2 regions of the Rhizobium arsenicireducens genome follow, and region 2 is predicted to be linked to the other one. Evidence: predicted binding sites of a transcription regulator. Region 2 holds the regulator's gene; the other holds the start of a gene.

Region 1 (3,982 bases), 370 kb from region 2:
AGGCGAAGACCCTGGCGATCGTGCTGCTGCTTTTCTGCACCATTATTACCGTCGATCAGTTTTCCGCCTGGCTGCGCCGCAAGCTTGTCGGCGAGCAGGCCTTCCAGACCATCCAGTGAGGACCACGTCCATGCAAACCATGAACATGTACGAACTGGAGGTAATCGCCGCTCGCCATCCCAGCATCCTGCAGCGATCCGTCTGGCAGCGATTCAAGATTGGCTTCATCGCCGGCGGTATACTTCTCTATTTCGTCTTCGCCTGGTGGTTCTTCTCGATCGGCAAGGTTGTCTCCAATGCCAACTGGTCGATTGCCGGTTCCTATCTTGCCGACTGGGTGTCCTACGAGGTACGGCCGGACATTTTGATTGCCGCAGACGGCGCCATGGAGATCACCTATCCGCGCTTCGACCCGCTTGGCCCGAATGCCAATCCGGTTTGGCTAAATGCGACCCGGGAGACTGTGACCCGCACCGCCGCAGTGCCGGCAGCACCGAGCGCCGGCGCCACGACGCCAGCGGCAAGGTCCTCGAGTTTCAGCTTTATGGCGCCAGCGGCGACGACGGCGAAGGTCGACGAGAACGCGCAGGCAGCGATCGCTCCGCAAGCCCGGCAGGAAGAAATCGTCACGCAGGCACTCGTCGAGATGGGCCGCGGGCGCACGGTCGAAATCATGCCCGACCGCGTCGTCCTGGCGCGCGATGGCGAGACGATCATGCTGGATCTCGACGGAACCCGCGACACCGTCGATGCCACGGCAGCGCTCCCCGATTGGGCCGAACAGCGCAAGCCCGGCGCCAAGGTCGTCGCCAGTTTCGGTCTCTCTGGCTGGGTCGAGGTTCAGGCGGACAAGGTCAAGATCCGCAAGCGCTTCTTCGGCTGGGAAAACTTCTTCTTCGACACGAACTCGGCCTTCTTCGACAAAAGCTTTGCCGAAGTTGCCGGCCTGGTCTTTGCCGGCGAGCGGCTTGATCCGGCACGCAGCAATCTGTCGCTGGCCTGGAACGATATTCTCTACAATCCCTCCTGGCAGCATCTCGACGTGTGGACGAAGCTCCTGCAGACGATCGTCATGGCGTTCATCGGCACACTGTTCGCGATGATCGTCGCCTTCCCCCTATCCTTTCTTGCGGCACGCAACATCTTCCGCAACCGGCTGGCCAACCAGATCATCAAGCGATTCTTCGACTTCCAACGCTCGGTCGACATGCTGATCTGGGCGCTGTTTTTTACCCGCGCCTTCGGTCCCGGGCCGCTCGCCGGCATGTCGGCGATCTTCTTCACCGACACCGGCACGCTCGGAAAACTCTATGCCGAGGCGCTGGAGAACATCGACGACAAGCAGCGCGAGGGCGTCAAGTCCGTCGGCGCCGCACCGCTCGCGGTGCAGCGCTTCGGCGTGCTGCCGCAGGTCCTGCCGCTCTTTGCATCGCAGGCGCTCTACTTCTGGGAATCCAACACCCGCTCGGCCACGATCATCGGCGCGGTCGGGGCCGGCGGGATCGGCCTAAAGCTCTGGGAAGCGATGCGGACCAATTCCGATTGGGAAAATGTCGCCTATATGGTGGTGCTGATCCTGATCGTGGTCTTCGTGTTCGACGGCATTTCCAATGCGTTGCGCTCGCGATTGATGGGGACAAGGCACTGATTCTTGAACCAATCTGCTCGCCGTATCATCAATCTGTCATGCGGCTCGGCTAGCGACACCGACTTGTAATCTGCCCCGCTGAGCCGTCATTGTGGCCGCGACCTGTCAAACGAGGATTTCCGCATTGCGCTATGCGCTCTATTTCACCCCGCCCGCCGATGATCCGCTGACCCGGACGGCGGCCGCCTGGCTCGGCCGGGACGCCTTTTCTGGCGAAGACATTGCCGCAAGAGCGGCGGATGCGTTTCCGGCACGGACCATGGCCGCCCTCACCGCCGAACCGCGGCGCTACGGATTTCACGCCACGCTCAAGGCGCCGTTCGGACTGGCTCCGAACCGGAACGAAGCGGAATTGATCGCGCAGTTCGGAGTGTTCTGCGCCGCGCAGCCGGCCTTCGACATCCCTTCGCTCGTGGTCGGGCAACTCGGCCCGTTTTTCGCGCTGATCCCCGCCAAGACGCACCCGCCGCTGCAGGACTTCGCGGCCGCCGTCGTGGAGGCCTTCGAGCCGTTTCGCGCGCCACTCAGCGATGCCGATATCGCCCGGCGCAAGCCGGAACGCCTGAGCGAGACGCAGCGCGCCAACCTGCTGCGCTGGGGTTATCCCTATGTCATGGAAGATTTCCGCTTTCATATGACGCTGAGCGGCCCGGTGGACCCCTCGCAGGCGGATGCCGTGCGCCAGTTCGCCACCGCGCGCTTCGCCCCCTTCACCGACAAACCGCTCCGCATTTCCGGCCTCGCGCTCTTCATCGAGCCGGAACGGGGTGCGCCCTTCACAGTCCACACCTGGCTGCCGCTTACCGGCGCCTGAACCATCGAAAGTCGATCGCATGTCCGCCGAAACCATTCTTGCCAATGCCCGCATCGTTCTCGACGACCAGGTCATCGAAGGCTCCGTCCAGATCCGCGACGGCCGCATCGCCGACATTTCGGAGGGCCCTATGCGCACCGGCGAGGATTTCGGCGGCGACTTTCTGATTGCAGGGCTCGTCGAACTGCATACCGACCATCTCGAATCTCACTATTCACCGCGCCCGGGCGTGCGGTGGAACAAAACCTCGGCGATCCAGGCGCATGACGCCCAGGTGGCAACCGCCGGCATTACCACCGTGTTCGACTGCCTGCGCATGGGGTCGGATGAGGATGGCGGTTTCGCCCAAGGCGAGATGCGCGAGATGGCCGATGCCATCCAGGCGGCCGAGCGCGAGGACCGGCTGAGGGCAGAGCACCTGATCCACCTGCGCTGCGAGGTCTCCGCTGCCGACGTGCTCGACCATTTTTCCGATTTCGAGGCCGATCCCTATGTGCGGCTGGTCTCGCTGATGGACCATGCGCCGGGGCAACGGCAGTTCCAGACGATGGAGCAGTACACGCTCTACTACAAGACCAAGCGCGGCCTGTCGGAAGAGGCGTTTGCCCATTTCGTCGCCCGCCGGCAGGAATCCTCGGCGAAATACGCCGCTCCTCACCGCGACGCGCTCGCTAAAGTCTGCGCGGCGCGCGGCATCACGGTCGCCAGCCATGACGATGCGACGCTCGACCATGTCGAGGAAGCCAAGGGCTATGGGGTGCGGCTCGCAGAATTCCCGACCAGCCTCGAAGCCGCCGATGCCTCGCACCAGGCCGGCATGAGCGTGTTGATGGGTGCGCCGAACGTAGTGCGCGGCAAATCGCATTCCGGCAACATCGCGGCCCGCGACCTGGCGGGGCGTGGTGTGCTGGACGTGCTGTCATCGGATTACGTGCCGCTCAGCCTGCTGCATGCGCCCTTCGTACTTGCGGACGATTTCGATGAGATCAGTCTTCCGCAGGCGCTCGCCATGGTCACCTCCACGCCAGCGCGCACCGTCGGTCTGAACGACCGCGGCCAGATCGCGCCAGGCCTGCGCGCCGACCTCGTTCGCGTGCGGCGCGACAACGGCGTGCCAGTGGTGCGGGCGGTCTGGCGTGAAGGCCGCAGGGTCGCCTGATGGACAATCAGCCCGGCAGATTGCAAACGAAGGGTGTGGCGGGCACGATGGTGGCTGTCGTCGGGCCGAGCGGAGCCGGCAAGGACAGCCTCATACACTTGGCGATGCAACATTTCGCCGGCCGGCCGGACGTGCATTTCGTTCAGCGGGTGATCACCCGGCCCGCCGATTCCGGCGGCGAACAACATCGCGGGGCTTCGCCGGCCGAGTTCGAGGCGATGCGCCGGGAAGGCAGCTTCGCCGTGGATTGGGATGCCCATGGCTTGAGCTACGGCATTCCGGCGTCGGTGCATGAGAAACTGGCGCTCGGCCATATGGTAATCGCCAACGGTTCGCGCTCGGCGCTGAAGCACTGGGCAAG
Region 2 (3,982 bases):
CGGCCGAGCTGCATTTCGGTGCCAGACAGAAACAGCGTCTCGCCGCCGAGCTGGCGCATGCCCACATCGAAGGAGACGCGGGTGCGGGTCGACGGCTTTTCGAAGATCATCGCCAGCATCTTGCCGGCAAGCGGCTTTTCTGCCGCGCCGGCCTTGGTCGCCTGCTTGCGGGTTTTCGCGTCCTCCAGGATCAGCCGGAGGTCGGGTGCCGTCATGGCGGAGAGATCGAGAAAATGCTTCGGAGATGCCATTCTTGCTTACCTGCCCTAGTTCGATGACGCCGATGCGAGCTTGCTATGCAAATGCTCGGCCGCCTGTTCGATACGCTTCAGCCCCTCCCGCGCCTCGTCGACGGTGACGATGAGCGGAGGCAGAAGGCGAATGACATTGTCGCCCGCGGGAACGCCGAGAACATGTTCCTCGCGCATTGCCATCAGCAGGTCGGTGTTCGCCACCTTGGCCTTGATGCCGAGCATCAAGCCCTCACCCCGGATTTCCTCGATGATGTCGGGATAACGATCCTTGAGCGAGGCGAGACCCTGGCGGAAGATCAGCGCAACGTCGCGTACATGGTCAAGGAAGCCATCGGCCAGCACGACGTCGAGCACGGCATTGCCAACAGCCATGGCGAGCGGATTGCCGCCATAGGTCGAGCCATGGGTACCCGCCTTCATGCCACTGGCCGCTTCTTCCGTCGCAAGGCAGGCGCCGAGCGGGAAACCACCGCCGATGCCCTTGGCGACGGCCATGATGTCCGGCGTGATGCCTGCCCATTCGTAAGCGAACAACTTGCCGGTACGGCCGACGCCGCACTGGACCTCGTCAAGGACAAGCAACAGGCCGTTGTCGTCACAGATCTGGCGCAGCGCCCGCAGGAATTCATTGGAAGCGGCGCGCAAGCCGCCCTCGCCCTGCACCGGCTCGATCAGGATCGCGGCCGTTTCCTCGGTGATCGCCGCCTTGACCGCATCCAGGTCGCCGAACGGGACCTGGTCGAAGCCGGGCGCCTTCGGGCCGAAGCCCTCCAGGTATTTCTCCTGGCCGCCGGCCGCAATGGTGGCGATCGTCCGGCCATGGAAGGCGCCTTCGAAGGTGATGATATGGAAGCGCTCGGGATGGCCCTTGACGAACTGATAGCGGCGCGCCGTCTTGATCGCACATTCGAGCGCCTCGGCGCCCGAATTGGTGAAGAAGACCCGATCGGCAAACGTCGCCTCGGTCAGGCGGCGACCGAGCGTCTCCTGGCCAGGAACGTCATAGAGGTTTGACAGGTGCCAGACCTTGCCGGCCTGCGTCGTCAGTGCCTCGATCAGATGCGGATGGGCATGGCCGAGCGAATTGACCGCGACGCCAGCTGCGAAGTCGAGATAGCGTTCGCCACCCTCGGTCAGGAGCCAAACACCCTCTCCTCGCTCGAACCGCAAGGGCGCGCGCATATAGGTCTGATAGAGGGGCGAGGCTTCGACCATGATAAAACACTCCTTCGGGAGGGCTTGACGGGACTACGGATGCTTCTGATTTCGCGGGCGACCGCGGCCCCAAAAAATCAAAAATGCCGCCTTGCGGCGGCGGGGGCACTATCAGCATTTCGGCCTTGCCTGTCAACGAAACAGCGCGCCGCACCTGAATTTTCGACCGCGCAGGCAAGACGATCGAGACTCGACCAAAAGCACGGACGCGACGCGCCAGGGTAGCAAGTTGGGGAAAACTCCAAAATCAATTCGCGATGATTCGCCCAACTCTTGTCACGGAGTCAGCCCGGCACTAGGTTAACAGTCAATAAAGAAACTGCATGCGGCGGAACCAGTCACCGACAGTATCGAGGCGGGTTTGTTTCGGATCATTCCGAAGCAAGGGTGAACGATTCTGCCATCATGCATCGCGAGCGGCGGAGAGATAACGGCATGAACTGGACGGATGAACGCGTCGAGAAACTGAAGCGCCTTTGGGCCGAAGGCTTGAGCGCGAGCCAGATCGCAGCACAACTAGGCGGCGTCAGCCGCAACGCCGTCATCGGCAAGGTTCACCGGTTGAACCTTCCGGGCCGAGCCAAGGCCGGCGGCAATTCCGCGGCGACGCGGGCCGCAAAGCGCCCGGCATCGGAACCGCGCACGCCGAGCTATGCTTCGCGCGTCACGACCCGCACGGTCACCCGCGCCGCTGGCGCCAACATGCTCAAGGAAGAGGTCGAGATCGACGGCGTCGAAGAGATCAAAATCTCCCCGGCCGGCAATGTCATCCTGCCGATCTCGCGCAAACTGGTACTGACTGAACTCACCGAGCGCACCTGCAAATGGCCGATCGGTGACCCGATGAAGGACGATTTCCACTTCTGCGGCTGCGAATCCGCCGACGCCTCGCCCTATTGCAGCTACCACGCCAAAATGGCTTACCAGCCGGTTGGCGAGCGTCGCAAGGCAGCCAATTCGGCAGCGCGCTGAGCGCTGTCTCTCCCCGCATCGAAACGCAAAACGGGCCACAGAGGCCCGTTTTTTGTTTGACTGCCAGAAACGGCCCAGCCGTCAGGCTTCCATCGAATAACCGGCGCCGCGGACCGTACGAATGACGTCCTGCGAATTGGCAAAATTGAGCGCTTTGCGCAGGCGCCCTACGTGTACGTCGACGGTGCGCTCATCGACATAGATGTCGTGCCCCCAAACCCCGTCCAGCAATTGCGAACGCGAGAAGACGCGGCCGGGCGATGCCATCAGGAACTCCAGCAAGCGGAATTCTGTTGGACCGAGTCGCACTTCCCGGCTCTTGCGGTGGACGCGATGCGTTTCGCGGTCGAGTTCGATGTCGCCGCAACGGAGCACGCTGGACAAGACTTCCGGACGGGCGCGCCGCAGCATGGCCCTGACGCGCGCCATCAGTTCCGGTGTCGAAAACGGCTTGACGACATAGTCGTCCGCCCCGGTCGCAAGTCCGCGGACACGCTCGCTCTCTTCGCCACGCGCCGTCAGCATGATGATGGGCAGGCGCTCGGTTTCAGGACGCATGCGCAGACGACGGCAGAGCTCAATTCCGGATACGCCCGGCAGCATCCAGTCGAGGATCAGGAGGTCGGGGACCCGCTCCTGCAGGCGAAGTTCCGCTTCGTCACCCCGTAATATCGTTTCGACCTCGTAGCCCTCCGCCTCGAGATTATAGCGCAGGAGTACGCTCAGGGCTTCCTCGTCCTCGACGACAGCGATCTTTGGCAGCATCGGTATCGATAACCTTTCGAATGCGGTCGGATTACTCGGTGATGGCGCCGACGGAAGAGGTCAAGTCATCCTTCGGGCGCTCGCCTTCGGGCTGGGCACCCGTGGCCATGTAATAGATCGTCTCGGCGATGTTGGTCGCATGGTCGCCGATGCGCTCGATGTTCTTGGCGCAGAAGAGAAGATGGGTGCAACTGGTGATGTTGCGCGGATCTTCCATCATGTAGGTCAGCAGCTCGCGGAACAGCGAGGTGTACATGGCGTCGATTTCCTCGTCCCGGTCGCGGATGGATTTCGCCTTTTCTGCCGACCGGGTGTTGTAGACGTCGAGCACTTCCTTGAGCTGGATAAGGGCCAGTTCGCTCAAGTGCTCGAGACCGCGGGCCAGCTTTCGCGGCACGCCGGTCGTCTGAATGGCCATGACGCGCTTGGCATTGCTCTTGCCGAGGTCGCCGACCCGTTCCAGGTCGTTGGCGATGCGCAGCGCGCCGATGATCTCGCGAAGGTCAGCTGCGACCGGCTGGCGGCGCGCGATGGTGACGATCGCCTTGTCGCCGATCTCCAGCTCGGCGGCATCCATCAGCACGTCGTCGGAAATGACCTTCTGTGCCAGCGCCGCGTCGGAGTTGACCAGCGCACGCACGCTGTCGGCCACCATCTGTTCGGCAAGGCCGCCCATCTCGGTGATGCGGCGCATCAGGTATTTCAGTTCTTCGTCATAGGCCGTGTAGATATGCGATGGCGACATGTTCGTTGTCCTTGAATTTGGTATCCGCCCG

The links. The regulator PhoB, encoded in region 2, activates phosphate uptake and scavenging genes when phosphate is short. The targets are predictions, from matches to a motif close to TGTCATNNANCTGTCAT.
Region 1: a site for PhoB is predicted at 1,672-1,688, ahead of ACWPVA_RS15915 (DUF1045 domain-containing protein). Genes of this name have one in related genera too.

The regions. Positions count from the first base shown of each region.
Region 1 is NZ_CAXHYK020000001.1:3,204,178-3,208,159, forward strand. It holds gene phnE (phosphonate ABC transporter, permease protein PhnE) at 1-119, shown strand, start outside; gene phnE (phosphonate ABC transporter, permease protein PhnE) at 131-1,648, shown strand; gene ACWPVA_RS15915 (DUF1045 domain-containing protein) at 1,773-2,462, shown strand; gene ACWPVA_RS15920 (alpha-D-ribose 1-methylphosphonate 5-triphosphate diphosphatase) at 2,482-3,621, shown strand; gene phnN (phosphonate metabolism protein/1,5-bisphosphokinase (PRPP-forming) PhnN) at 3,621-3,982, shown strand, end outside.
Region 2 is NZ_CAXHYK020000001.1:2,833,974-2,837,955, forward strand. It holds gene argF (ornithine carbamoyltransferase) at 1-251, opposite strand, end outside; gene ACWPVA_RS14105 (acetylornithine transaminase) at 267-1,469, opposite strand; gene ACWPVA_RS14110 (GcrA family cell cycle regulator) at 1,905-2,441, shown strand; gene phoB (phosphate regulon transcriptional regulator PhoB) at 2,523-3,206, opposite strand; gene phoU (phosphate signaling complex protein PhoU) at 3,238-3,951, opposite strand.